Regions from separate parts of the Virgibacillus sediminis genome, predicted to be linked through region 2. Evidence: riboswitches for the same ligand, from Rfam matches in the RefSeq annotation. Region 2 holds a riboswitch; each other region holds the start of a gene.
The links. A riboswitch is a leader RNA that binds a small molecule or an ion and turns the genes downstream of it on or off. The one in region 2 is predicted to bind thiamine pyrophosphate.

Region 1 (7,422 bases), on a different contig from region 2:
GGTCCAAGGATTTCACTAAAGTACTGGACGTATTTCTTGGATATCGTATATAGCTCCTTCTCGCTGAAATCAGATGGGTTAATGACCACTCCTCCCTTTGCTCCCCCAAAAGGCACTTCATGCAACGCATTCTTCAGTGTCATCAGTGAGGCGAGATCTTCTACCTCGGATTCTTCCACTGATTGATGATAACGGATTCCTCCTTTATAGGGGCCGAGCATATTATTGTGCTGCACCCGAAAAGAGGGAATCCGCTCTACACGATTATCCTCCAGGCGAACTCTTAAATAGGATTTATGGACATGGTTGGGGGTGGAAATGATGGAAGCCAGAGAAGTAAAAGCCTTCTCCCTGGATTCCCCCTCAAGGTCCGGAAGAAATGTCGGATCCTCCCTCAATGCTGCCAACGACTCCTGAACAATCTCTTTTGAACTATCTGGCACAATTATCCCTCCTGTTCAAGTATTCATATATCTCTATACCCGACTGAAGAGAAATCAAAAGCTCTATTCGATCAGAAGCTGGCTTGTTATTAAATAAAGACTGCTGCAAGGGTTGCAATAAATAGGCCGGCCATCACAGGGAGAAAATTCTTCCGTACCAATTCCATAACAGATACACCACAAAAGCCGGCAATCGCGATGAGAGAAGACCATGCCACAATCGTACCGCCGCCGGTCCAAATCGCCCCAAGCTGTCCGAGCGCCGCCAATGTAGGAGCATCTATTGCCCCTGTCTCGAGGGAAGCAGCTAGTGCACCCGTAAGAGGGAGTCCGGAGAAGCCAGAACCGTCCAGCCCGGTTATTATACCAATCACCAGTATGCTCAAGGCCGCGAGCAAAGCACTCTGAGGAAGGTATTCCTGGGTCGCATTGACCAAGTCGAACAGTAGTGCAGGTGCATCTTCATCCACTCGCAGAATCGTACCGGAAAATTCGGAGCTTCCCAAAAAGAAAAATCCAGCAATCGGTATGACCGGCCCCATCGCCTTGAAAGCAAATACGAAGCCATCTGTAATATGATTTGTAATATAATCTAGTGCATGCTGTCTACCGAAGGCCAGTGTGGAAAGCAGCAGCAGAATGACGGCAACTCCACCGACAAAAGCCGCCCCATCTCCACCTATCAATCCTGTACTTCCTGAATGAAGCTTACTGTACATCATAAATATGACTACCGCAAGAAGCGATAATGGAACGAGGACTGCAAAAACCTTACTCCACGCAGAGAGATGCTTTGTCTGTGCCTTATTCCTCTCACTCTTCGTTGTTGACTGCAGCTTTTGGAACTCCTCCTCATTCCGAACGTCTTGGGGCGCACGGATTTCCTTGCGGTACAGCAAATAGGCAAAAAGGATAGCCGTCACACCAGCAAACAGCGACAGCAATAAAGCTTTATCAGCAATCAAACCGGCGTTCAGTCCAGTGGAAGAAGCAGACAGACTCGGGGCCACTTGAACAATATAGTCTGAAGAAAGGGCCATTCCTTGACCTGCAAGCGCAATAGCCACAGCAGCTGTCATTACGGGCAGTCCGGCTTTAACAGCTGCTGGAACCAACAAGGCACAGATCAGAGGAACAGCAGGTGTCGGCCAAAAAAACAGAGAAATAAGATACGTGACACCCACTAAAACAAAGAAGGACACATGACCATTGACCATCATTCTCTGAATCGGCTGGATCATTTTTCGATCGGCACCTAGGTCATGTAAAGAATTCAGCAATGCCAGCATGAAAGTAATAATGAGAAAAATACTGAATAGCTCCTGTGCGGCTACCAAATTGGCATTGAAAATTGCAGTGAAGCCATCAAGCAAACTGCCCTTGTATACCCAGGCGATGACAAACGTTCCCAATAATGTGGGAAATACTACCCCTTTACGGAAGATCATCACCACAATAATAGCGAGCGTAAATAAACCATATAACCAATGGGAGACTTCCAAGCCCATATAGACCACGCCTCTCCTCAAGAATTAGTTATACAGCCTATGCAGTAAGCTTCTAAAACGCTACTGCTATGTTTAGCAATTAACTCCAGGGGAATAAAAACAATAAATCTACTATGAAGGAGGATGCTGAATGAAACCATTTATAAAAGGATATACAAACGATGAACAGCTGAAAACTGATGTAAGTGTACTGAAAGATAAAGGGGTAAATAAAGATGATGTATATATCATTTCCCATGATGAAGATCGTACGGAACGTGTAGCCGGCGGGGCTGATGCCAACACAATTGGTACGGACGAAATGGGCTTCTCCGACGCTGTAGGTACCGTATTCAAGAGCCAGGGAGATGAATTGCGGACGAAACTAAAAGATATCGGCTTCTCCCAAGAAGAAGCGGAGCAATATGAAGAAGAGATGGACGAAGGGAAAATTTTCCTGATTGTTACCAACTATGAAAATATAAACAGTTATTTACTCTAAAGCAAAAAGAACACGAGCTGGCGAATCCCAGCTCGTGTTCTTTTTGCTTTTACTCCTTCATGGGCAGGAACAGCATCAATCAGCCTAGACCCTCAGCAAATTGCCCGCCTGTCTCCTCGGGTATTCGCCAATCCGTCTTAACGGATCCAACCGCCATGCATCCTCTAGTCCTCCAAGCCGGCACATTCATGGCAGTACAAATCCCCATCCTTCTGCTCTCCGTCAAAAAAACCATTTTCACAATAAATCTCTTTCCCACAGACAGTGCAGCTTCCCACTAATTCCCGCAAGATGGTTCACCCTCCTTCTACATATTTCTATTCTATTAAAAAAGCAACCTCCTGTGCCATAGAGGTTGCTTTTCTGTGAGCGAAACTGGCAAGCTATGAAGCTCTCAATAGAATTCTGGGCTGCTTATGGAATAAGAAGAATATGATCAGGGTGCTCAGGATAAAAGATGGCAGCATATAGGAACCATTATAGAGAAGGGAATATAACCATGCTGGCTGCCCCTCCACTGCGGAACCGAAAAATACGATTCCCGCAATATAATGTGCCAGAAAACGAAGTGCCGATCCGATAAAAGCCCCTGCCGTAATATAAGATAGATAGGTTTTGGTATGGCCTTCTTTCACTGCCTGCTGGATTCTGCGGGCAAATATACCCGCAAACCCAATCACCGTAAAGGCAACCAGGTAATCCAACAGCCCCTGTATAGGATGAAGAATATAAGCGGTCCCTGTTGCCACCTGAAGAATACCCCATAGGAAGCCGGATAAAAGACCGCCCTTCAGCCCCCAGCGGAAGGCCACAACAAACACGGGAATCATAGCAAAAGACACAGAGCCTCCCATCGCCCAAACCTTAAATGACAGGAAGGGCAGTATATCCAACAATAGTGCTAATGCAGTAAATACAGCTACTTCTATCAGAAATAATGTCTTGCCGGACTTCATATAATAACCTCCCCAGCAGTTTTTCTGCACACAAAAAAAGCAATGCCAAGGGGAAGACTTCCTGATGGGAACAGTTCCGCTCACATTGCTTTTTACCATCAAGAAAGCCACCATCCCTGCGCTAGTACTAACTAACAGGTTCAAAGGGTCTGAACATTTGTCCACTCTCAGCCACATGGCTCCCCCTGCAGGCTTTCCATTCACTTTTTTTGCTACTAGTATTGTATACTACCTGTCCTATCAATTCAACAAAAAGTCCAGCCGGCTGGAGAGCTGACGTTCAAGCAAGAAGATAGATTCATGGACAGCCCAGCTATTCCACACATTGATCCAATAGTCAGCTTATATAGGCCCCTGCCTCCCAGTCTCTTCTCATTTTTTCCAGTGGTCCCACCTGCGTTCGGGTCTCCACCTCACCGTTGGAAATATAGAATTTCTAGGCCATGTGAAATAATCACTTGAATTAAAGATGTTTTGCCTTGACATTCGTTATTTATAAACTTATACTTAGTAACATAAAGTAACTAACGCAAGATACTATAATTTGGAGGGATAATGAATGGCTAAAACAACTTGGAACGTAGATACCGCACATAGTGAAGTTGGCTTCACAGTAAAACATATGATGATTTCTAAAGTAAAGGGAACTTTCAACGATTTTTCTGCGGTAATTGAGGCAGACGTAGAAGACTTGACGGACTCAAATGTAGAGGTAACTATTGACGCAGCAAGTATTGATACAAGACAGGAAGGCCGTGATGACCACCTTCGCGGCGAGGATTTCTTCGATGTGGAGAAATACCCGAAGATTACCTTTGTTGCTACGGATATCAAAAAGAAATCAGGCAACAATTATGATGTAACTGGGGATCTTACTATTAAAGGTACAACCAAACCGGTCACTGTCGATGTAGTCTATGAAGGGCAAAGCAAGGATCCTATGAGCGGCAATATCGTGGCAGGTTTCAGCGCGGACACCACCATCAACCGGAAAGAATTCGGACTGACATGGAACGCACCTGTAGAAACAGGCGGTGTCCTCGTCGGTGAGGACATCAAAGTTCATGCAGAGATTGAAGCACATAAAGCGGAATAATACCAAGCATCAAGGAAGAGCATAATTGCCTGAATAGCTATGTACTTACCATGCTCAACACACGAGGTTAAGACGGCGTGACTCCGTCAACAAAGAAAAAGAGGCAGAATCATCTTTTCGATGAGACTGCCTCTTTTATTGCATTCCCTTCTCTCTGCATTGTTTGAAGTTAACTTCCTTGAGGTAAACTATCTATAAAAAGGAGGAATGGGATTTATGGGTTTAAATGTAGCACAAAAGCTGATCAAAGATCATTTAGTGTCTGGAGAAATGAAACCAGGCGAAGAGATCGGACTGAAAATTGACCAGACCCTCACCCAAGATGCAACCGGTACCATGGTCATGCTGGAGTTGGAAGCGATGGGTTTGGATTATGCCAAGACAGAGGTCTCTGCTCAATATGTCGACCATAACCTTATCCAGGTAGACAGTAAGAATCCGGATGACCATCTATTTCTTGAAAGCGCTGCAAAGCGGTTTGGCATCTACTACAGCAGACCTGGCAATGGTGTCAGCCACCCTGTCCATATGCAGCGACTGGCCGTTCCAGGCAAGACACTGCTGGGCTCCGACAGCCATACATGTGCAAACGGCTGTATGGGTATGCTCGCCATGGGAGCAGGCGGCATCGATGTGGCCATGGCCATTGCGGGAGAACCAATATACATTACCATGCCAAAAATATTTGGAGTGAAGCTGACAGGCGAACTGCCGGATTGGGTAAGTGCTAAAGATGTCATCCTTGAACTTCTGAGACGTTACGATGTTAAAGGCGGTGTCGGCAAAATCATCGAATTCTATGGACCTGGACTGGATAACCTCAGTGCCATGGATCGCCACGTCATAGCAAACATGGGAGCTGAACTAGGGGCAACTACTACCGTATTCCCTTCTGATCAAGAGGTGAAGAAATTCCTCCGCATCCAGCATAGGGAGGATGACTGGGTAGAAGTAGTTGCAGATAAAGATGCCACCTACGACATAGACGATGAAATCAACCTTTCTGAGCTGGAGCCATTGGTTGCCAAGCCGTCGAGTCCCGGAAATGTTGTTCCAGTAACAGAAGTAGCTGGAACACCTATCTATCAGTCTTATATAGGATCCTCGGCAAACCCGGGATTTCGGGATTTTGCTATGGCAGCGGAAATCGTCAAGAATAAAACCATTGCTCCAGGCCTGTCCTTTGATATTAATCCGACATCCAGGCAAATGCTGACCAACCTGGTGGATGACCTTCATATCGCCAGTCTGCTCAGTGCAGGTGCCAGACTGCACCAGGCAGGATGCAACGGCTGTATCGGTATGGGGCAGGCTCCAGCAACAGGAAGAAACAGTTTGCGGACAACACCTAGGAATTTCCCAGGCAGGTCAGGTACCCGCGAGGACAGTGTATATTTATGTGGCCCGGAAGTGGCGGCTGCTTCCGCATTAACTGGTGAAATCACCGACCCTCGCACCCTGGATATGGACTATCCGGATGTTTCTGAATCAGAAAATGTCAATGTTGATGATCGTCTATTGGACGCACCTCTCCCTGAAGAGAAAGCTAAACAGACCGATCTTGTCAAGGGTCCGAATATCGTTTCCATTCCAGAAATGGATGAATTGCCAGATACACTGGAACTTCCAGTACTGTTAAAAGTTGGCGATAATATTTCTACGGACGAAATCCTTGCCGGAGGTGCTCGTGTCCTTCCATACCGGAGCAACCTTCCGGGCATCAGCAAATTCACCTATGAGCAGGTAGATTCCACCTATGCAGAGCGCGCAGTCAATACGAAAGAATCCGGCGGGCATGCCATTGTCGGCGGTTTTAACTACGGCCAAGGTTCCAGCCGGGAGCATGCTGCATTGGCACCAAGATACCTTGGACTCCGTGCTGTCCTCGTGAAGGACTTTGCACGTATCCACTGGCAGAATTTAATCAATTTCGGCATTCTTCCACTGCTGTTCGATCATGAGGAGGACTATGAAAAATTGGAGCAAGGTGAAGTGATCACGTTTAAAGACTTAAGGAACCAGGTGAAGACTGGTTCTAGTCTAACCGCCACTTTGCAGGACAAAGGAGAGGAGATCCAAGTAAATCATAATCTGACAAATCGTCAGAAGGATATCATTCTCCATGGCGGTCTGATCAACTGGACAAAAGCAAGACATTAACCGACTTGTTGAAATAAAAAAAGCTGCCCGGGTATATCGTCCTGGGCAGCTTTTTTTATTTATTTAATCCTCTAGCTGAGCCGCCCGTGGAAAGCTCAGTATATTTTCGAACCAGCTATTTCCACCAAACATGATTTCTAGCTAGTTCGGCTTCTTGTCTTAATTAAACACTTTTGTCCCAACCTCTCCTATAGCTGTCATACACTTCTTTTCTTCATCAGCCAAAGGAAGTAAGGCGCACCTACAATAGCAACAAGAATGCCTGCAGGAATTTCATTCGGCGCAAGCACTGTACGGCTTAGCAGGTCAGCGATTACCAGCAATAGGCCTCCCACTAGTACTGTTACCGGCAACAGCCTCTGATTAGAAGGGCCTACCAGCAGTCTTGAAAAATGAGGAGCAATTAAACCGACAAATCCAATGGCGCCGACTGCTGCAACACTGAAGGCGGCCAAAATAGTTGCAAGAAAGGCCAACTGAAACCTTGCCGACATTACCTTGATTCCTAGGCCTTTGGCGGTATCATCGCCAAGTGCCAATGTATCAAGCACGCGAATGCCGAGATATAGAAAAGGCAGCAGTAAGATAGGCCAAATCAGATAGTAAAGCAGTTCCTTCCAGCCCGTTGCATAGGTTGAACCGGACAGCCAGGTAAGTGCAGAGGCAACTCCCATATCAGCTTGAACGACGAGAATTTGTATGATTGCAGAGCCAAATGCGGAGACACCTATCCCTAATAATGCCAATGTGGTTGGCTGAAAACGGGCCCGCATAGCAA
Region 2 (7,422 bases):
ACGGAAGAGTTCGTCATCTTCCACCGTACTAATCCCGCTCACTAGCTGACTGCTGATGTGTGTCGCAAACCGGGATGGCCTGCCGACTGCAAGGCCGTCTGCTTCTGTCCTATTATCGAGTCCGAAGTCCTGGACGCTTTTTCCTGCCCCTTCCCCAGTGCCGATACCAATCAGGACGGAAGGAGAATGGGTCGGTTCCACAAAAAAGCAATGAACATGATCACCGATGATATGTTTCAGCCCGAAAGTCACGCCTCCCGGGGCACCGCCAACACCACAAGGGAGATAAACAAAGACGGGGTGTTCTGCATCGTGGCGGATTCCCTGCTCTTCCAGCTGCTTCTTCAAACGGATGGCAGCCGTACTGTAGCCCAGGAATAGCTCCCGGGAGTCTTCATCATCCACGAAATAACCATGGGGATCCTGAAGCGTCTGTTTCCGGCCTTCCGCAACAGCCAGACTGAAATCGCCCGAAAACTCTTTTACTTCCGCTCCTTTTTCCCGTAGAAGATCCTTCTTCCACTGTCTGGCATCACGGGACATATAAACAGAGACACGGAAACCCAAAGTTGCTGCCAGGATACCGATGCTCAAGCCCAAGTTGCCGGTGGATCCGACACCTATTTTATACTGGCTGAAGAACTCTTTAAATTCAGGACGGGCGAATGCCGAATAATCATCATCCGTACTGATTTTACCTTCTTTCAGTGCAAGATTCTCCGCGTAATGGAGCACTTCGAAAAAGCCTCCCCTCGCCTTGACCGAGCCTGCAACAGGCAGGGAATGATCCCCTTTCACATACAATTGGCCTGGGAGAGGCGTGTCATATAAATCGGTAAGTGCATCCTGGATGCCGGGTATCGCAGTCAGCGGCGATTCGATGATGCCACCTGCCGGCTCAGTTTCTGGGAAGGCCTTTTTGATAAATGAGGCAAACCTCTCCCACAGGCGTTCGGCTTCATAAATGTCGTCCTTGGTGACAGAAGCCTCAAGTTTACTGACCCCTTCCAGCTGCTGATTCAGCCAGAGGACCGGTTCCTTTCTTTGAATCTTTGCTAATTCCGGAAATCTTTGCTCATATTTCTCCATTACTTCTCTGGATATCATGTCGGACTCCTCCTACTCTTCTGAGATTCATAACGAAAGCAACTCTAAGTCCTGTTCGTTAAAAGTGGAAATACGACTTCTGCATATAATATGTGAATAATAGAGCTTCATATGATACCAGCCGCATTTTTCCGGTTCTGGTTGATTAGTTCCAATTGTAACATGGTCCCAGCGGGAGTGTCGCATGTCAGGGCAAACCAGGAGAAGGTGCAGGTTCATCAGGAAATCCGGTAGAATCGAGTCGTGTTGGCATATAGCTGCCTATAGACGGACGAGACCGCCCGCCCTTTCAGCGCAGCAATTCTATCTACAGATTGGTGAATCATCTTTGGATGGGTCACTTGATGCAGAAACGGCCCCTCGAACGGCCAGGGACCGTCCGTTTCCACCATCATTTGATCCAATGGATAATCCCGTGCCAGCTTTTGAATCTTTGGTTTATATAAAACATCAGGTGTAACGGAAATATAATAACCATTCTGCTTCATTCGCTCGACGGTTTTGTCATCTCCCTTGAACCAGTGGAAATGGGCATCCTGGATGGAATGCTTCTCCAACAGGCCGCAGACAAGTGGAGCGTCTTCATAAACAGCATGCAGAGCCAATGGGGCATCCAGCTCACTGGCGAGCTGGATGAACGCTTCCAACAGTTCAATATATGGTTCGAGGGGCAGTGACGGGTCATCCTTAATCAGATAATAAGGAAGACCCACCTCCCCCACCGCGGACATCTCTTCACTGTTCTGTCTGATAAACTGAAGCAAGTCGGCCAGCTCTTCTTCTGGTGGCAATGGCTGTTCGGGATGATAGCCAAATGCCGTCAGAACCTGTGGATACTCTTTAGATAAAGCTAGATTCACACGAGAGGAGGCAAGGCCACTGGAGACCGATATCAACCGATCGATTCCATCATCTTCAGCTTCCTGAAGAATAGCGGCACGGTCTTCCTCCCGGTATGCATCCAGATGAATATGGGCATCGATGATTTTCTTTCGCATGTGGTCCCTCAGCTTTTTACAGACTCAACAGCAATTGGCCAGTTCTCCATTCTATAGGCCATTTCCCAGAAGGAGTATTCATATTGGCTGCTGATCATAAAATGTTCTTTCATCCTGGCACGGTCCTGCTTGGTTACCTCTTCGGCAATCGCATCCAACCGATCGATTTGCTCCATCACTGATTCTTTGAACCAATCGCTCCCGTAAGCATCCATCCACTTCTGATAGACAGGTTCTTCCGGTTTGGAGCCCTTTAAGCGTTCACCAATTTCATAGTAGAGCCAGTAGCACGGCAGAATCGCTGCAATGATATCGCCGAGATGGCCGTTATAGCTTGCCCTGTGCAGATGTGATGTATATGCATAGGCAGTGGGCGCCGGAATGAAATTCTCCTGTTCCTGATCCGTTATCTTAAGCATCTTATAAAAAGTTTCATGCAGACCCATCTCCGCTTCATAGGACCCCTGTGCATGGGATGCCATCCTGCTTGTCGTATAAAAGTCCTGCGCTTTCGCTGCCCCGATTGACTGTGCTTTGGCAAAATGGGACAAATAATAGGCATCCTGCATGACATAATAGCGGAAGCACTCAAGTGGAAGTGTTCCTTCTCCTAATTCTTTGATGAACGGGTGGCTGAAGCTCGCTTCCCAAATAGGGTTTGCCTCTTTTCTTAATTCCTCTGAAAATCTCATCATAAACCTCCTTCAATTTTCCATTGCATAGAAAAACCTCCCTCCCTGAAGACAGGAAGTGGAGGCTGAATATACTGGTTTATGAATAGACGTATCCCATGCCCCACTTCCCTACGCTGGTATAAGCCAGATCAGGTTCAAAGGGTCTTAAAGTACACTTTAATCTCAACCTTGTAACAAGGTTCCCCCAGTGGAAGTTTCACTTATTCGAATGGTATTACCTTCAATATATCATTGAATTGGTAATTGTCAAATACTTGCGGGCAACAGTGGCTAGGAGTTGAGGGTTAGCTGTGGGCAGCCCAGTTAGCAGATAAACCGGACCAACTAAATGAGTGGGTATAAACCACTCCGGAAATACACTTCGGTTTCCGAAGCGGCTATTCCCACTAAACTAGATTTCTAGCTCATTCAGCTTTTTCTTTTGATTAAACACTTTTGTCCTAGCACACAATCATTTTATTCACCGTTTTTCATCAATCGCATTGAATTCAACACAACCGCCAGTGTGGCCCCCACATCGGCGAGAATCGCAATCCACAATGTCAGCCAGCCAGGAACCACCAGCAGAAGTGCAACCACCTTAATACCAAGCGCAAAAATGATATTCTGCTTGATGATCGTTAATGCCTGTCTGCTGAGGGAAACGGTATATGGCAATTTCTCCAGATCATCCGCCATCAAGGCAATGTCCGCCGTCTCAAGTGCCGTATCCGTACCGGCTCCCCCCATGGCAATACCAACTGTCGCAGCAGCCAGCGCAGGAGCGTCGTTCACTCCATCTCCTACCATTGCCGTGTTGCCATATGATTGCCGTATTTCTTTGACAGCTGACAGCTTATCCTGCGGCAGCAATTCTGCCTTCGTATCGGTCATGCCAAGCTGCTCTCCTATCGCGTTGCCGGCAGCTTGATTATCTCCGGTCAGCATTACTGTCTTCCTGATACCTAACGCATGGAGCTTCTCGATGATCGTGCGGCTGGTATGTCTCACCTTATCGGCCACCGCAATGATGCCTGTTATTTCCTCCCTCGTTCCAATAAGCATCACGGTCTTCCCCTCGGCCTGCAAGCTGCCGATTTGTTCTGCATGGGCTTCCACTGGCGCATGAATCTCTTCAAATAAGGAAGGACTGCCAATAAAATAATCGATTCCTTCTATGGTTGCCGAAGCACCTTTTCCGGTGATGGACTGGAAAGCCTCTGCCGTATAATCCACCACGTTTTCCTCCTCCGCCCTGCGGATAATGGAGGAAGCAAGCGGGTGGCGCGAATAAGTTTCCAGTGCTTTTGCCATACCCAAGATCTCCTGTGGTGATTTTTCCCCTAATGGCAAGATATCGGTCACTTCCGGTTTCCCTTCCGTCAATGTCCCTGTTTTATCAAAAGCGATGGCCTGGATGCGACCGGTTTCCTCTAAGTGGATACCACCTTTAATCAGTACTCCATTTCTGGCAGCATTGCCGATCGCGGTTACAATCGCGACAGGGGTGGAGATGACGAGTGCACAAGGGCAGCCGACAACCAGCACTGCCAGGCCGCTGTATACCCATTCAGACCAAGACCCGCCTAAGAAAAGCGGCGGCACTACAGCAACAAGGGCAGCCAAGACAATGATGGCGGGTGTATAGTATTTAGCGAATCGATCTACAAACTGTTGCGACGGAGCTCTTTCTGCCTGTGCCTCTTCCACCAGGTGGATGATTTTGGCAATGGTTGTGTCTTCACTCCGTTTTGTAACCCGGACTTCCAGTGATCCCTCTTCATTGAGCGTACCCGCAAACACCTCGTCCCCGGGGTTCTTGTATACCGGAATCGATTCTCCGGTAATGGCTGCTTGGTTAATGGAAGTGGCACCCTTCACCACTTCCCCGTCCATGGCGAGCTTATCTCCAGGCTTGATCAGCATGATATCGCCGATCTGAACATCCTCGACATCTACTTCCATCAGTTGGCCGTCTCTTCTGAGAGTTGCCCTGTTTGGAGCGATATCCATCAGGGACCGGATCGACTGCCGGGCCTTATCCATGGAGTAATCCTCCAATGCCTCACTCAAAGCAAACAGAAAGACGACAATGGCCGCTTCCGCCCATTCGCCAATGATCGCGGCACCTATGATGGCGATCGTCATCAGTGTCCGCATATCGAACTCCAGTCGGGATAGGTTTTTCAGTCCTGTTCTGAACAAGTCCAGCCCGCCGACCAGTATGGCTGTAATGAATAATCCTATTCCCAGTGGATGCTCATCCCCAGCCTGAACGACAGCAAGGATTCCTCCAATGGTAAACAGCAGGGAGATCAGCGGCAGCAGATTCTCCCTTTTCTTCCAAAAAGGATCCTTCGGCTGTTGGCGCTCCCTTTCCGGATATACCTTGATTCCATCGAAAGCACCAGCCTCTTCCAGTTGCCGGACACTTGCCTCTCCTTCCACCGTCACTTTGGAAGCGCCGAAATTGAGCTGGACATCTTCCACTGTCTGGATGTCCCGAATATTCTTTTCAAATTTTGCCGCACAGTTCGTACAGGACAATCCTTCCAATCGGTACGTCTGTTTAGCTGTTTCCATGTGGACCGCCTTCCTTCGCATGTGTCATCGATATCTCTACAAGCTGACGGACATGGTGGTCATCAAGGGAATAGAACACCATTTTCCCTACCTTCCGCGACTTGGCAATGCCTCTCTCCCGAAGCGAACGCAGATGATGGGAAGCAGTTGCTGTAGAACAGTCCAGGATATTGGCTATATCACATACACATAGTTCGTCTTCCAATGTGAGGGCATAAGTGATTTTCAGCCTGGTTGGATCCCCAAGCGCTTTAAAGATCTGTTCCACACCATTCACTTCCGCTATCCGCGGTTTGACTTGCTTAACCTTCTCCTCATCCGAAAGAAACGTGTCGCAAGAGGAAGCTTCCGGTTTATTTACAAGTTTCCGATTCATTCTTATCACCTTATTCAAATGTTCATTTGATTATAATCTATGACAGTTATCGGAAAATGTCAAACATTTTCCGCATTTTCTTAAGAGGATAGGTTGGTTTTGAGATCGATTTCTTTATGGATGCACGGCTGCCATATACAGAAGCGGCGAGATGGGAGAAGTTTGAGGATGATTTAGTAAAAGTATCAACAAGTTATGAAAATGCTGCACTTGGTTGGTTTGTACCTTTTTATGTGGAAGAAAACCCCATAGAAGATCTGAAACAAAACGCAGAAAAGTATGGCGGCGAAATATATACCATTTCTGAAGGCGTAGGTATTGTGGAGATTTCCAAGGAATTAATGGAAGGTGAAAATATGCAAGAACATGGCTTTGAATTGAGCCCCTCTACTGAAGGTGCCATGATTTCCGTTGTACAAGATAAAATTGACAATGAAGAGCCTGTGGCATTCACTGCTTGGAGACCACATTCCATCTTCGCGCGTAACGATTTGAAGTTTTTAGAAGGCCAAGAAGAGTATTTCAATCCAGATAATGTATATGTATTGTCCTATAAAGACATTGAAGAAGAATACCGGGAAGCATATGAGATTCTATCCAATTGGAGCATTTCCATCGATGAGCTGAACAGATGATAAATGAAAATGAAGAAAACGGTACATCCTTTGAAGAATTAGCTGCCGAATGGATAGCAAACAATCGTGATCAAGGAGATCAAATGATTGGAGAATAACCCCAAGTTATAGTCAGAAAAGATAAAGCAGGTCAGCTTCATGTTGACCTGCTTATTTTTCCAAACTTCCTTTTATCTATTGCCTATTCTAATTATAAATCTTTTGATAAACGAACCATATCTCTTTTAACTGTATACCGTTCTCAACAATCTCATTGAAGGGATCAGCCAATAACAATAATTTCATTGGTACTCTATCGTCTTTATTAAGTTTCCTGATATTCATATTAACCTCTTTCGTAAACCTCTGATTTCGATGTTTATATTCCTTCAATATTGCAATGCTGACAGTCCACCATCTTGATCACGCACCCTGTCCCCTTGATTAAGCTGATTGATTTGTTCTATTATTGCAGGCAGCTCACTCATCGATTTGATGGTAAAATGTGCACCATTTTGTAAAAAGGTTTGTCTTGTTTTAGTGATTGCTTTCTCTTGATCTTCTTCAGACAGCGCATTGAATTCATCTGCGCTTAACCCCATTTCTGAGCTGCCAATAATAACGCCTACTGACCAAACCCCTGCATTGTTCGCTTCTTCTATATCAGGGATTGTATCGCCTACTTTTATGACATTCTTGGCTGCTGTTAATTTTAATGCCTCCATGTTTCGATAAATCATATACGGATACGGCCTTCCGAGAGAATTGGTTCCATCAGGTGTTATATAAAAATCTGGACTATAGCCTTTTTCCTTTGCTTCCGGAACCACAACATCCATCATCTTTTGGGTATACCCTGATGTCGAACCAATTTTCAGCCCTTGTTCTCTTAAGCTGTTTACCGTTTCAACTACCTCTGGCTTAGGATCTGTATATGTTGATAACGAAGCCATCAGAGCAGATTTAAATTTACCATATAAATGCTCTACATCTTGCTCACTGGACAATCTTTCATACTTCTCTTCCCATAATCCAGAAATCCTAGGCATATTCAGTATCGCCCGAATATG
Region 3 (7,422 bases), on a different contig from region 2:
CCTGCTGGGAGAAACCATGACCATCGGCGTGCTGACCGGCTCGGCAATGATCATTATCGGAATTATCATCGCCACCGTCAGATGGAAAAATCCCCGTGTCCAGTAAGGGCCCGGGGATTTCCTGTATCTTTTTAAAGAATAACGATTTGTTGACGATATAAGAAATGGAGCAAATTTGTATCGATTAAAATTCACACAGGGAGGCTTGCGTATGCGGGTACCACAGGTCCAGATCCAGACAACCCCGGCCAGGTTAGGGCTGAATATCACCAAGCCTCAGCAGACGATCCGCCAGCCTCAAGCCGACCAGTCGATCGAACAGCCCCGGGCCAATATGTCCATCCGCCAGCGCCCCGGTAAGCTGTCCATCGACCAGACAAAGGCCTGGAACAATCTTGGACTGGAAAGCATGCCGGTCCGGACCGAGAAATTCACGAGTAAGGCGAAACAGAATTGGCTGGAAGGGGTTGGACGGAGGGCCCAACAGGGAAAAGAACTAATGCAGATCGAAAATGAGGGAAATCCCCTAGCAGCCCAAGCCAAGCAGAATTCCGTGCTGGACTTTACCTTATATCAGCCAGGGAATATTCCTGCACACGCCTGGGTCGACATCTCCTATCAGCCGGGAGGAGCTGATATTTCGGTGGAGCCCCAAGCGCCGAGGATAAATACAGTCCCCCGCAAGGCTGAGACGTCCTACCAGCCGGGCGAAGTGAATGCCTATATGGAACAATATCCGGATATCCAGATTGATTGGAAAGTTTAAAGAGGTGGTTTTATATGAGAATAGCAACAAAATATTTTGGCACAGTAGAAGTGGCAGAAGAAGAACTGATTCAATTTGAAAGGGGCCTGCCGGGATTCGAAGGCTATCATTCCTTCGTTCTGATCCCGGTCGATGAACAAGGTGTATACCAAGCCCTGCAGTCTATGGAGGAAGCGGGCATCTCACTCATTGTGACGAATGCTTATATGTTCTATCCCGACTATGCATTTGACTTGGACGAAAAATCCCAAAACGACATCGAACTTAAACAGCCGGAAGATCTGGCTGTCTATAATGTGGTGACGTTAAAAGACCCGTTTGAAGCATCGACGATCAACCTGCAGGCACCAATCGTTATCAACAAGAAGGCGGGAAAGGCCAAGCAGCTCATCCTGAATGATAATACCTATCAGACCCGTCATCCACTCCTAAAGTCAAATAAAGGCGGTGACCTGCATGCTCGTCCTTAATCGAAAAGTCGGAGAATCCATCCGCATCGGCGATGACATCGAAATAAGTGTCACAGCCATCGAAGGCGGCCAGGTGAAAATCGGAATCAACGCCCCGAAGCACATCGAAATCCACCGCCAGGAAATCTACACAGCCATCAAGGAAGAAAACGCCGAAGCAGCAGCCTTCTCAGAAAATATCCTGGATCTCCTAAAAAATACAAAAAAAGATTAAACATCTCCCAAGGTCGGTCGATATAAGTAGTGTAAGCAAATACAATGTCGGCCGACGCTTGTTTTGCCAAACAAAATAGAATCCCACAAGGATGTGGGGTCACCTAATTCAGGGAGGAATTATTAAAATGAGAATCAATCATAACATTGCAGCTCTTAATACACATCGTCAGTTGGGGAATGCACAGAATGGGCAAATGAATTCAATGGAGAAATTGGCATCAGGACTTCGTATTAACAAAGCTGGAGACGATGCAGCAGGTCTGGCAATTTCCGAAAAAATGCGTGGACAGATTCGTGGTTTGGATATGGCTCAAAAAAATGCACAAGATGGCATATCTATGATTCAAACAGCTGAAGGTTCGTTAAATGAATCTCAAAGCATTCTTCAGCGTATGCGTGAACTTGCTGTTCAATCAGCTAACGATACAAATACTGAAAGTGACCGTGGAGAACTGCAAAAAGAAGTTAACCAACTAGCTGAGGAGTTAACTCGTATTGCGGATAATACAGAGTTTAACACTCAAAACCTACTTGATGGAAGTTTTGAGGGTACATTCCAAATTGGTGCCAATGCAAATCAAAATCTTTCTATTTCTATAGATGCTATGGGGTCTGAGGCTCTTAAGGTTGCTGGATTTGCTGCTGGAGAAGCGGTAGATTCCGGGAACGTTAGTATTGCAAACTTAACCGGCGAAGAAATCACTGTTCAGTACGCGGACCTTGGGACAGAAGCTGTATCTGAAACGACTGCGGTTTTTGATGAAGACTCTAATACAATCACTGTTACTCTTAAGCAGGATGCGGGAGCTGATGCTACAACTGCAGCTACAGCAACTACTGCTACACAAGGTGAAGTTGCTACAGCATTGGCAGCTACTGGAAAAGTAACAGCGACTCCAACAACAGCTGATACTGCTTTCACTGCAACAACAGCAGATGCAACCATCGCTGCTTCTACCGTTTATGATACTTCAAAAGGTATTGACATTTCATCTCAGGGTGCAGCTAACAGTGCAATTGAAACAATTCAGACTGCTATTGATTCTGTTTCAGCTGAACGTTCTAAACTTGGGGCAGTTCAGAACCGATTAGACCATACTATCAATAACTTAGGTACATCTTCTGAAAACCTAACTGCTGCGGAATCTCGTATCCGTGATGTAGATATGGCGAAAGAAATGATGAACCAAACAAAGAATTCTATTCTTGCTCAGGCATCACAAGCAATGCTGGCTCAAGCTAATCAACAACCACAAGGAGTATTACAACTTCTACAATAATATTAATAAAGGAAAAGACGCTAGCTTTGCTAGGGTCTTTTTCATTACAATCTAGATAGGAGTACCGGTATGGATGATCATAAACAGGTGGAAAAAAGGTTCCTTCAAGAACAATTTGAGTGGGTTAAAGCCCGAGATAAAATCTTAGAAAAGATAGAAATAAAGCTATATGAAATGAGAAGTATAGCTGAATATGCTCGCGATCAAGAGTTGTCTTCACAAGAATTTAATAGATTAAATGACCAAATAAACGAATTGCAAAATGACGTTCTTAATTTGCAACAGCAGTTAAACACTGCTGTTCATTAAAACAAGCGAAGAAAATACTATTCTATATAACCCCCCTTTACAAAATTCACATAATTGTATACCATAAAGACACATGAAAACTGCATAACCGACAAAAAGCACTAGGGGAGCTGTCTGGAATGGCGGCTGAGAGGATACATTCTGACCCTTGGAACCCGATCTGGATAATACCAGCGTGGGGAAGTGCAGTGGACCGTATGATTAATGAACATGATGAATATACATACGACAAACTGCATTCCCGCGGGAGTGCAGTTTTTTTGTGCAAAAAAATTTAGGAGGAATTTACATGAACAATAACAGTTGTGGACCAAGCAGGATCGCGGGGTGCCAATTCACCCTGTTTCCGATGAGTGAAAAGTTTGTCGACATCATTCTCGGAGCCATCGAAGAAGTGGATACGTCGAAGGTATGGAAGGATACCGATGATGTGAGCACCTGTGTCCGCGGGAGAATGGGGCATGTGTTTGATGTGACCAAGGCGATTTTCCTGCATGCAGCCAAAACAGGGGAGCATGTGGCAATGAGCGGCACTTTCTCGATCGGCTGTCCTGGTGATACCGAGGCCGATTCTTATATGGATGAGTCAGATCAGCTGCTGAATGAGGAAAAGTCCCAAGCGATTTCCCAACAGGCAGGATGCAAATTTTCCCTGTATCCAATGGGCAGAGAGGATTATATGGATGCCATCTATGAACAAATCGACCTTTCCAAACACCGTGGAGTCGAGGTGAGCCATGCCCATTATGCGACAAGGCTGGACGGCGATGTGAAGGATATTTTTGAGGCCATGCACCAGTCGTTTGACAGTGTGCAGGAGAAGGTCTCCCATGTGACGATGACGTTCACCATTTCAGCGAACAGTCCATCCAATCAATCATAAGAAGAAAGGAGTTAACAAGATGACCAATCAATGGAAATTGAAAGAAATTGTCCTGATGTCCATATTAGGTGTGGTGTTTGGTGTCATTTATCTCGTGTTTTTCCTTGTTGGACAGGGGATCCGAAATATTCTCGTGCCATTCGGCCTGGCGCCGTTCGGTTATGAGATCATTTTTGGCATCTGGTTCATTGTCTCGATCATGGCGGCCTATATCCTGCGTAAGCCAGGTGTCGCCTTTACTGCGGAATTGATTGCCGGGGTCGTGGAAGTATTGCTCGGTTCAGCGGCAGGGCCGGGCCTAATCCTTGCCGCCGCCATCCAAGGACTAGGTGCAGAAGCCGTATTCGCTGCGACAAAATGGAAGTATTACCGGCTAAGGATCCTCGTGTTGTCAGGGGTGTCTGCAGCCGTCTTCAGCTTCGTCTGGAACCTATTCTCGGCCGGTAATATTGCGCTTGCGCCGTGGCTGATCGTTTCTACCTTAATTGTGAGGATGATCAGTGGAGCATTGCTCGCCGGAGTTCTTGGAAAATGGCTCAGCGACCAGCTCGCCAAAACCGGTGTGTTGCGCGGCTATGCTTTAGGAAAGGAACTGAAAAGGAAGCGGAAATATGGAGCAGCTTAATGTCCAGCCGAAGCCGGTGATCGAGGTGCGTGACTATTCCTTTTCCTATGAGGAAATCGATGAACAGCCATTGTTCAACCGGCTCAGCTTTGCACTGAATGAGAATGAAGTAACCCTCCTGATGGGGGCGAGTGGTGCCGGGAAAAGCAGCCTGGCCCTCTGCCTGAACGGGTTGTATCCCGATGCGGTCGAAGGGACTGCAACGGGGGACATCTATTTCCATGGCAGGCATATTAGCGAGTTTGAAAAAGGAGAGCTGAATCAAGAGATCGGCATTGTGTTTCAGGATCCGGAGAGCCAGTTCTGCATGATTACGGTCGATGATGAGCTGGCATTCACGTTGGAAAACCGGAAATTTCCTGCCTCTGAAATCAAAGGGCGGATCAAGGAAGTGCTGAAGGCTGTCGGGATGGAAGGATTTGAGCAAAACAAAATCCATGAGCTGTCCGGCGGGCAGAAGCAGAAGATTGCGCTTGCCGCTGTCCTCTTGCTTGAGCCGGAAATGCTGATTCTTGATGAGCCAACTGCCAATCTCGATCCCGTCTCAAGTCTGGAATTTATTGAACTCGTGCAGGAAATCCAAGAGGAGAGAGGCATGTCTGTCCTGATCATCGAGCATCAGGCCGATGACTGGTTGGAACTGATCGACCGGGTGCTGGTGATTGGCCGGGATGGACAGCTGCTGGCTGATGATACGCCGGAGCGGCTGTTGACAGAACAAAAGCAGCTGCTTGAGCAGGAGGGTGTCTTCCTGCCAAGGGCATATTCCGATGCAAAGGACCTCCGGGATGTCCTGCCAATCGCCGCCCCATCGGAGGAATCAGTGCTGTCTGTTGACGGGCTTGCGTTTTCCCGGAAAAAACAGCAGGTACTTGAAGATGTGAGCATGGATATCCGTGGCGGGGAGTTTGTCGCGATCGTCGGTGAGAATGGTGCAGGGAAATCGACACTTCTGCAGCTGATGGCTGGACTGCTAACGCCAAGTAAGGGAAATGTCTTGCTTTCCGGACGAAAACTGGAAAAATGGGATGAAAATGAACTCCGGAAGCGGCTGGGGTTTGTGTTTCAGAATCCGGAACATCAGTTCATCACCGATACCGTGTACGAGGAGCTGACGTTCGGCATGAGGCTGAACGGCTATGCCGAAGAGGAAATGGAACAAGCGGCAGGGGAGCTGATGCGGCAGTTCCATTTGGAAAAGCAGCATGACAGCAATCCCTTCTCTTTAAGTGGCGGGCAGAAACGCCGGCTCAGTGTGGCGACGGTGCTCGATGAGACACCGGACATCCTGCTGTTCGATGAGCCGACATTCGGGCAGGACGCGGCCACTACGGCGGAGTTGATGCATTATGTGATGGAATTGAAGAGCAAGGGGACGGCGATTGTATTTGTGACCCATGACATGGATATCGTCGATGCCGCGGATCGTGTCTCTGTGCTGCAGCATGGCAAGCTAGCCTATGACGGATCGCCGGAGAAGCTGTGGGAAAAAGAGGAACTTCTTCAGGAGGCAAGGCTCAGGCTGCCTGCAAGGATGCGCCTGGATCGGAAGGAAGGTGTGGTGTATGATCTCATCCATTAACCCGTCCATCAAGGCATTCGCTGTGCTGATACCGGGAATCATGCTTGGGTTCACGTTTGACGTGTTCACCCCGCTATTGTATTTCCTGTTCATCCTCGGAATAACGTTTTCGATGACCGACATTCCTACCTTGCGCTGGCTGAAGCTGTTCAGCCCGTTCGTATTGATCGCCTTGGGATTTGCCTGGATGACGGTGCTGTATGCCAATCAGACCTTTTCCTATGGGGAAGTGGTGTTTAGCCTCTGGGGGCTGGAGGTCACGACAGGAAGCATCCAGACCGGCATCAGCCTGGCGCTGAGGTCGCTATGCTTTGGTGCTTTGTCTCTATTGTTTATCCTCACAACGGATTCGACAAAGCTGATGCTGAGCTTCATGCAGCAATGCAAACTGCCGCCGAAAATCACCTATGGTATACTGGCCGGCTACCGATTCCTGCCGATTTTCCAGCATGAACTGCAGGTGCTCAAGCAGGCCCACCGCATCCGTGGTGTCGGCCGCACAAAGGGAATCAAGGGACGGCTGAACCAATTCCGCCGCTATGCCATCCCTCTCCTCGCCAACGGCATCCGGAAAGCGGAGCGTGTCGCTATTGCAATGGAGTCGAAGGGATTCACGGGAGATAAGGACCGCACCCATTATCATCAAATGAAGGTGGAAAAGCGTGACTGGCTGTTCTTTGTGCTGATGATCGGCATGCTGGCGGCAGTATTTATCCTGTCGTATTATCTCGGTTATCTGAATATATTCGGAAAGCGCTACTGAATGATGAAAAGGCCGGAGGGAACGCCCCTCCGGCCTTTTCTCGGTGCATGCTAACTTTTCCTTTCCGCAGCCATCGGCGGTTGTTCCAGCCATCCGTTGTCAATCATGATATTGATGCCGTCTTCCCCGAATTTCATAATTTCCGTAAGCAACCGGGAATAGTCGATCGCCAAGTCGCTGCGCTGGCTCTGGGAAATGGAGGAGCCATAGTTGCCCATGCCAGAATAGGTCATCAGATTGAAATGGTAGGAAATCAGCTTATCGGAAAATGGTGCTTCCGTTGAATCGGTGACCGTCTCGTCGATGGTTGTCGGTGCTGGGAGCGAGTGGTTATTCAGATAATCCGTGAACACCCGGACATGTTTGATGGAAATATCTTTGCCGCGCAGGATATATTTCCGGAGCCTATCCGACTCGACCACCTGGCTGAAGGCTGTCGCAAGGGCGGAACCGAGTTCATTGGTCAGGATATTTTTATGGAGGTTGGAAACTTCCAAGCCTGTCAGCGGCCGGTCCCCAAGGCCTTCA
Region 4 (7,422 bases), on a different contig from region 2:
TTTTAAAACGGTCCGCAATTCCTCTAAATCATAATACGTTTCTAACATCAGCCCATCGACATTTTCCAAAAGCAAACAATATAATTGCTCCCGGAAACTTCTTTTAATCTCTTCCTTTGATGCTTGATTAGACCTTGTTCCATGGATGCCACCAATTGTTCCTAACACAAAAACATTTTTTTCGGATGCAGCTTGCTTGGCGATTTGGATAGCCTTTGTGTTAATCTCCTTTACCTTATCTTCCAGTCCAAAACGCGCCAGTTTCACATAATTCGCCCCATAGGTATTGGTTTGAATGAGATTGGAACCTGCATTAATATAAGCCGTATGAATATGAGCAATTTGTTCTTCATGTGTAAGGTTCAATTCTTCAAAACATTGATCGATACCGTAAGAGTAAAGTAATGTTCCCATCGCACCGTCGCCAATTAGAAATCCTTTCTCCAGTTCCGTCAGTAAATCCATGTACTCATACCACTCCTTTCATTTCTGCTGGCAGCTGAGAATTAACCCCATTATTCGAATATTCATATTTGTCTACCTGATATGTACATCGTAACATAGTCCAACCGCTATAACGTAACGGTTATAACTAATAACCCGTTATAACTACAGGCTATATCAAATAGGAATGCAAATGCCCATCGCCCTTCACTCATAGAGGCAGGCGACGGGCTCTCAGGCGAATGAAAAGCGCATTGTGGAAGAAGTAGTTTTGTTGAAGAGGGTTATTGTTAATCGCTTATTGTTGGTATTTATGACTTTGGATGGGTGATTATTAGAGATTGTTTTGGTTCATTATCCTGCCAGTTATTTTAAGTATATTGATTTACATTTTCAGTCATCTTAACATAATAATCCATGCGCCCAGGGGTGATATCAGAATAATACGGTTCTTTCTTATGCAAATGAACCATCTTCTTGTTTATGGAAAGATACAAACATCTATGAGGTTTTCATTCCCAGCCAATATAGGGTATAATAAGAATATAATCATTGCACAAAATAAAAAGAGGCCGCTAGTGCGGACACACTAGCGGTCATGTACAACAGCCCTTCAAGGGGGCGGCTCACTATAGAGTAGTTGGAAATAATCACCCTAATCGCTTGCCAGGCTTAAGGGGTGGTTATTTTTTATGACTCGATTGAATCGTAACCATCAATGTCCCAAAGGAAATCATCAGAACCAACGATTCAAATACCGTCATGAGGCATCACCCCCTTCCGTCATGGAAGTCAGTGAGTGAGCCACCACCCATGAAAGCCTTGCTGTACAAAATAACTATAGCAAAGATTCCATATTACTTACAGTTTAGCAGAAGAGTGGTCATTTACCGTCCATCAAATTACCAAACATAAATTTATGAAAGAAAGTGTACCGCTTAGATGCGGTATACTTGAAAAGAACAATCATTAAACTTCGCCAACTGTGATATATACTTCTTCAAGCTCGTTGATTTCAATGACCGGTTCAGATACATTTTCATCAGTGGTGTCCCTTGTTTCTGTGTTCAAAAGGTTCTTATACCGAATTAGCCATTCTTCAGAGTAGAGGAAAGCACTTATACTTCCTGGTTAAGGGATGTCAGCTTCTAATCGATCTTTCCAACTTTTTTCAAGGCCTTTTCGTCAAGGATAGATTAGAAGAAAAATAAACTTGAAATCTTATGAGAATTCCATGCTCTTTCAGCTTCATGGAATCTATCTATTTTATGATTCTTCGGCTTCGTCTTTTTTGTCAAAGTTACCAGTTTATTTACTCTCAAGTATCATAGAAAATAGAACAACAAAATACTGCCCAGTTTACTGGACAGTATTTTAATATAATATTATTTTTTTGGAATTTTAAAGGGCGGTAGCACTCATCTGACCTACTTCTGCCTATCGCCTCTTCGCTTAATTTCCGGCATATTAGGCTTAGTAGTGTTTTTAAAAAATTATGTATGCTGATATAAACAATTACGCCCCTCCAATGGCGAATTGGGCTTTACTGCTCAACTGCGCCCAATTGCAGAACTAATCATCAATGTATTTCCCATTTTTTTATTTGTTATTTATTTTACCCTAATACATAAATCATTGTCTGAATCAGTAAGTCCAATTATTATTACCCTTACGAGAATATTCCCAAGTTTTGATACTAATACATTTCTTACCTTTTAAACCAGTACAGTCATTTTACAGTTAATTTATTAGGTTAATCCTAAATGTTCACGGAAGGTGTGCCCTTCGTAATTCTTTCTGAAAATACCTCTTTTTTGCATTTCAGGAACAACTAGTTCAACAAAGTCTTCTAAACTACCGGGTAATGTAGGAGGCATAAGATTAAATCCGTCAGCCACTCCAGCTTCAAACCAGACTTCCATCTGATCCACAATTTCATCGGGTGTACCTATCAGCGTGTGATGTCCACCGCCTGCACTTAGATATCCTAATAATTCTCTTACTGTAGGTCGAGTATCATTAATAATTTCTAGTATCGTTTCGTAACGTCCAACTGGACCAGTAAATTCTTCTACTGGGGGTAATTGGGGTACTTCTTTATCAATTTCCCAATTAGAACAGTCATGTTGAATAAAGAAACTCAATCGTCTTAAAGCTGTTTCAAGAGGTAATTGCTCATCTAATGCTGCTTTTTTGGCTAAAGCTTCTTCATGAGTACGGCCTACATAGGTTACTAAGCCTGGAAATACTTTAATATGTCTATTGCCGTCTTCGCTTTGTTTAACTTGTCCCTCTAATTTTTCACGGAATTTTTTTGCTTGCTTTAAGTTCCACGACACTGAATAGACTGCGTCGGCATATTTTGCGGCTAGCGCAATGCCTTGTTTAGATGCCCCTGCTTGCATTGATACTGGTTTGCCCTGTGGGCTTTTTGGCGTGGTGGATGGACCATACACTTTGAAGTAGGTACCTTCGTGATTAAAAGGCTGGATGTTTGAAGGATTTATCAATTTTCCTTCTTCTCGATGATGTAGAAACTCACTGCTGTCCCATGAAAGAAATAACTTATTCATTAAAGCAGCGAATTCATCTGCCTTCTCATAACGTTTATCATGTGACGGTAGTTCTTCCATACCATGATTTAACGCCTCAAAATCAGTCATTGACGTAACGAGATTCCAACCAACACGTCCTTTTGTAATATGGTCTAAACTTAATAGTTGTCGTGAAGCTGTAAAAGGATTAGAAAAAGTACTTGAAATTGTTGAAACTAATCCCACATAATCAGTCACTTGTGAAATAGCAGTTAAATTGATTACTGGATCAAACCAAAACGCTGGCATATCACTTGAATCTTTGCCTTGAAATGACTGATTATCAGCAAAGAATACTGCGTCAAAGTAACCTTTTTCTGCTAACTGTGCTAAAGATTGGTAATAGGAAATGTCTCCAATACGTTCAACGCTTGAGTCAGGCATTAACCAAGCAGCTTGATGGTGTCCACACTATTAGTTCATTGTCAAACCGCCGTCTACTGTGAAATTTTGCCCTGTAATACCGTCCGCATTTTCCGAAGATAAATAAGCAACCATACTGGCTACATCTTGGGGTGTGGTCACCTTCTTCAATGGCGTTGATTGAGCAATTAAGTCGAATACTTCTGGTGTTGTATCGGCACTGGCGTCAGTCATTTTTAATAACCCGCCTGAAACTACATTCGCTTTTATACCATATAGTCCTAATTCAGAAGCGATGTTACGTGTAAAACCTATTAATCCAGCTTTAGCTGTTGTATATTCATGGTAGGGTACAACAGGATTTTGATATAAATTAGTACCTATACTTATAATACTTCCATTTTGTCGTTCAATAAATTGAGATATGACGCTTTGAACTACATTAAATGCTGCTTTTAAAGTGCCATCTAGTTGTTTTTGGTAGTCATCCCAAGTGAGTTCTGTGAAGGCTTTCTGTTTATTTGGATCAAACTTGAAGTCTACTAATGCATTGTTGACTACAACATCTATTTGACCAAAATATTCAGTTGCTTCTTTTATCAACTTATCTACTTCCTTACGATTTGTTACATCAGCCTGAATTGCAACAGCGTTCTCTTGACCAATCTCAGAAACAAGCTTCTCCGCAGCATCTTTGCTTTTATAGTAATTGATAACCACTTGAAATCCTTGTTGTGCCAATGTCTTTACAATAGTTGCTCCTAAACCTCTACTACTGCCTGTTACTAATACTGTTCTAGTCATCATAACAACTCCTATATTTTTAATTTTGATATTTAAAAAATAAAATGATAAATAAAATAAAAAACCATTTCTAATGAAAGAAATGGTTTTGAATTCATGTATTGTTAAAAAACACCATATAAATAAGGTATAACAATCTATTTATGTACCACTTCCCTTCGCTAGTATTACCTAGTGCAGGTTCAAGGGTTAAGACAAATGTCTCTCTCAGCTTTTTAGCACCCCTAGTGTTACCACTTATAAAGTTTTCTACTACTCATAGTCACATAATTCCAATTTAAAATCAAGGGTTTTATTTTATATATATTCAAACTTACAGTTATTACGTTGTTATGGAAACAACATTCCACATTATCTCAAAGCGTGGGCCGATAAACACCTTGAGGCAATTTACTGTAGAGCATTATATATTAAAAGCATTTCAACATTTCCTTTGGAAAATCGATGAACGGGTTCCGGTTTCCTTGAATTTCATAGATAGCCTGGTTGCGATGTTTTTCATAAAGATCAGGGGGGAATTTCTGGTGCCAATCTAATAATAATTCCATGTCGATACCTTCCTTATAAGATGATTCTATCTCGTCAGGATACCTGATTAAAAAATACAACATGGCTCTCGCCACTGTTCCTTTGCCACTTTCAGGTTCAAATAATCCCTCATTTGCCTTTCCACACTTCTCTTCTACTCGCTTCGACATCAATTTTTCTGGTTCATAATCCTTAAAATCATAGTAGGGATAATTGCTTCTTATAGAATTACAAACAGGTTCACATGTAAACAGATGATGGAGATCCCCTCGCATTGGTTCTTGCTTATTAAACCAGGACTGTGGGACGGAATGTTCACAATTATATTTAAAATTTTTCTCTATCAGTTCCCATTGAATAGCTAGCTGATTTTGATTGCCGTCAGTCATCTTTTGAAGGGCTTCTTTTCGTCTTATGGAAATGGCATAGTCCTCTTTGATCACTTCTTCCGCTTTCCTTCTTCTACCTGAGTAAATGCTTGTAAGATTACCATCAGGACGTAGATCAACCCAAGGGTAAAGATACTCGCTCGGGTCGTAACTTACCTCGCTCATGTGGGTATCCCGGAGAAATTGCTGTAATGACTGAATCAGTTCGTTGCCATCAGCGTTTTCAAATTCGATATTCTTATAATATTGCTCGATCTTTTGCTTATCTGTTTCCTCGTCATAATATTCTCTTTTGTCTTTCTGTATATTTTCTTGTGTTTCTCTAAGCTGAGAAAGAATGATATTCATTTGCTGAGGATTTTTGGTAGTGATGACCTTTTTATCAGGGGATAAACTCATATATATTCCTCCTTATACCAGTAGAATTAAAACACCATAAAATATCCTTATTAGGATGCGGGAAGGATAAAAAGCGTTAGATGCTTTGGGTTAACAGGGGATGAGCCCTTATGGATATAGTAGCACTGGAGGATAGTGGCAACAATATGTCAAAATTACCAATCAATTTGTGCTATTAGTTCATAATCTTGGTATTGCTGGTTTGCTGGTCATTATGATGGATATGAATAGGACAGAGTTAGAGAAAAACAAAGGGATGAGCTGGTAGAACCGATATTATCGGCAGAAATACAGGAGACGGTTGGGGAATTTCACCTTTTGTCCACTCGATATCAAGCATAACACTTATATCTGATGCCCCCCTCACCTAATACTCGTTTATCACTTCCTTTTCCCCTCGGTTTAAATAAAATGGGAGAGAACGAATAAATTTCTTAGTTAACTTGATAAAAGCCGATGTGCGATCACCTCTCTCGTCTTTGTTGCAATAGCTATGTGCCAATATTCCGAATGGTGTGTTACAATAGAAGTATAGAATCGGCTAATACTGATAATCGGAGATGATATCAATGGGTATCACAGTCATGTTCATGATTCTCGGGACGGTCACACCGTTTATTTTCCTACACGTGAGGAGAATATTGCTAGCAGTGATCCAGTCGATATTGCTTGTTGGCATGTGGTTTTACTTTATTCGAGTGATGTTTATTCAGGCACCTGCCTTTTTTTCCATCACATGGATCATGTTTTATGCCAGCCTTCTATTATCGGCCGTTGGCTGGGTGTTATTCATCATCCATTAAGCTAATACGTCAAGGACATACAATAACAACTATCAAAACAAAACACACATTTAAAACCTCTCTCCTATTGCCGGAGAGAGGTTTTAAGGTGTATCACTAATTCTCTAACTGTTGAAGCTGCTCTTGGGGTTTTTGGCCATCCCCGCTGCTGCCTTTCTCCTCATGCATGAATCCGAATGACATAGTAAACAGAGAGCCCGCTACGAGGATCGCAAATACGACCGCTCCATGGAACATCATGTTCCATGGCGTATGACCGGCTCCCCGTTCGGTCAAGTGCATGAACAAGAATAACTGTATGGCTGCTTGAATCACCGCGAGCAAGAGAATGGCTGTGACTATCCACTTCACCGGCAGTTCTGAACCGAGTGCCGCCCATGCTGCAACAAGTGTCAGTACAATAGATGTTCCATAGCCAATAATATGCTTTACCGGGAGTCGCCTTGAACGCTTTGTCATATTAAACCACCATCCCAATCAGATAAACCGCTGTGAAAATAAAAATCCAAATGACATCTAAAAAGTGCCAGTAAAGTCCGATGACGAATATCTTCCGGCTGGTAACGGCAGTGATACCACGCTGTCCAAGCTGAATGAGCAGCATAATCAACCAGCCGATTCCGAACGCCACATGCAGGCCGTGTGTTCCGGTCAGGACAAAGAAAGCCGACCAATAAGCACTCGATTGCAGGGTCGCACCAAGACTGGCATAATGGTAAAACTCGTACATCTCCAATCCCAGAAAGCTGAGACCAAGAAACAGGGTGATGGCCAGCCATGTCATGAGCCCTTTTAACGACCCATGACGCATTTCATGTACGGCGATTCCGCATGTAAAACTGCTCGTAAGCAGAATGAAAGTCATTATAAGAGTGGTGCCCGGTTCAAACAGTTCTGCGGGGGCAGGAGCTTCGGCAGTGCGGCCAAACAATACGGCATATGTCGCAAATAATGTGCCGAACAAAGCCATCTCAGCCGCAAGGAAAATCCAAAACCCGACGATCGCCATTTCGCCTTCTTCTGTCTGATACTCCAGCGGCTTGCCTTTGATTTCCTGTGCATTCATCTTATAACCCCCTTGCCGATCGTTCTGTCCGC

Region 1: linked by a shared signal. The riboswitch ahead of thiT (energy-coupled thiamine transporter ThiT) and the one ahead of tenA (thiaminase II) in region 2 are both predicted to bind thiamine pyrophosphate.
Region 3: linked by a shared signal. The riboswitch ahead of ACFODW_RS13535 (YkoF family thiamine/hydroxymethylpyrimidine-binding protein) and the one ahead of tenA (thiaminase II) in region 2 are both predicted to bind thiamine pyrophosphate.
Region 4: linked by a shared signal. The riboswitch ahead of ACFODW_RS00530 (3-oxoacyl-ACP reductase) and the one ahead of tenA (thiaminase II) in region 2 are both predicted to bind thiamine pyrophosphate.

The regions. Positions count from the first base shown of each region.
Region 1 covers NZ_JBHRRZ010000005.1:48,165-55,586, reverse strand. Annotated here, with positions in the region: gene ACFODW_RS03350 (Glu/Leu/Phe/Val family dehydrogenase) at 1-443, opposite strand, end outside; gene ACFODW_RS03345 (hypothetical protein) at 533-1,951, opposite strand; gene ACFODW_RS03340 (general stress protein) at 2,082-2,432, shown strand; gene ACFODW_RS03335 (hypothetical protein) at 2,597-2,722, opposite strand; gene thiT (energy-coupled thiamine transporter ThiT) at 2,816-3,388, opposite strand; TPP riboswitch at 3,485-3,584, opposite strand; gene ACFODW_RS03325 (YceI family protein) at 3,948-4,484, shown strand; gene ACFODW_RS03320 (aconitate hydratase) at 4,701-6,644, shown strand; gene ACFODW_RS03315 (iron ABC transporter permease) at 6,842-7,422, opposite strand, start outside.
Region 2 covers NZ_JBHRRZ010000002.1:90,418-97,839, reverse strand. Annotated here, with positions in the region: gene ACFODW_RS01485 (D-serine ammonia-lyase) at 1-1,107, opposite strand, end outside; gene ACFODW_RS01480 (TatD family hydrolase) at 1,326-2,105, opposite strand; gene tenA (thiaminase II) at 2,114-2,797, opposite strand; TPP riboswitch at 2,889-2,996, opposite strand; gene ACFODW_RS01470 (heavy metal translocating P-type ATPase) at 3,257-5,362, opposite strand; gene ACFODW_RS01465 (ArsR/SmtB family transcription factor) at 5,349-5,738, opposite strand; gene ACFODW_RS01460 (glycine betaine ABC transporter substrate-binding protein) at 5,855-6,373, shown strand; gene phnX (phosphonoacetaldehyde hydrolase) at 6,742-7,422, opposite strand, start outside.
Region 3 covers NZ_JBHRRZ010000035.1:34,829-42,250, reverse strand. Annotated here, with positions in the region: gene ACFODW_RS13565 (DMT family transporter) at 1-106, shown strand, start outside; gene ACFODW_RS13560 (DUF6470 family protein) at 212-766, shown strand; gene fliW (flagellar assembly protein FliW) at 781-1,236, shown strand; gene csrA (carbon storage regulator CsrA) at 1,223-1,450, shown strand; gene ACFODW_RS13545 (flagellin N-terminal helical domain-containing protein) at 1,578-2,732, shown strand; gene ACFODW_RS13540 (hypothetical protein) at 2,802-3,041, shown strand; TPP riboswitch at 3,135-3,240, shown strand; gene ACFODW_RS13535 (YkoF family thiamine/hydroxymethylpyrimidine-binding protein) at 3,331-3,924, shown strand; gene ACFODW_RS13530 (ECF transporter S component) at 3,944-4,549, shown strand; gene ACFODW_RS13525 (ABC transporter ATP-binding protein) at 4,536-6,131, shown strand; gene ACFODW_RS13520 (energy-coupling factor transporter transmembrane component T family protein) at 6,115-6,894, shown strand; gene ACFODW_RS13515 (DUF3231 family protein) at 6,945-7,422, opposite strand, start outside.
Region 4 covers NZ_JBHRRZ010000001.1:94,618-102,039, reverse strand. Annotated here, with positions in the region: gene ACFODW_RS00545 (bifunctional homocysteine S-methyltransferase/methylenetetrahydrofolate reductase) at 1-465, opposite strand, end outside; gene ACFODW_RS00540 (hypothetical protein) at 1,128-1,181, opposite strand; partial or broken gene ACFODW_RS00535 (LLM class flavin-dependent oxidoreductase) at 2,193-3,449, opposite strand; gene ACFODW_RS00530 (3-oxoacyl-ACP reductase) at 3,453-4,205, opposite strand; TPP riboswitch at 4,342-4,441, opposite strand; gene ACFODW_RS00525 (endonuclease) at 4,616-5,521, opposite strand; gene ACFODW_RS00520 (hypothetical protein) at 6,091-6,324, shown strand; gene ACFODW_RS00515 (cytochrome C oxidase subunit IV family protein) at 6,421-6,783, opposite strand; gene qoxC (cytochrome aa3 quinol oxidase subunit III) at 6,785-7,390, opposite strand; gene qoxB (cytochrome aa3 quinol oxidase subunit I) at 7,392-7,422, opposite strand, start outside.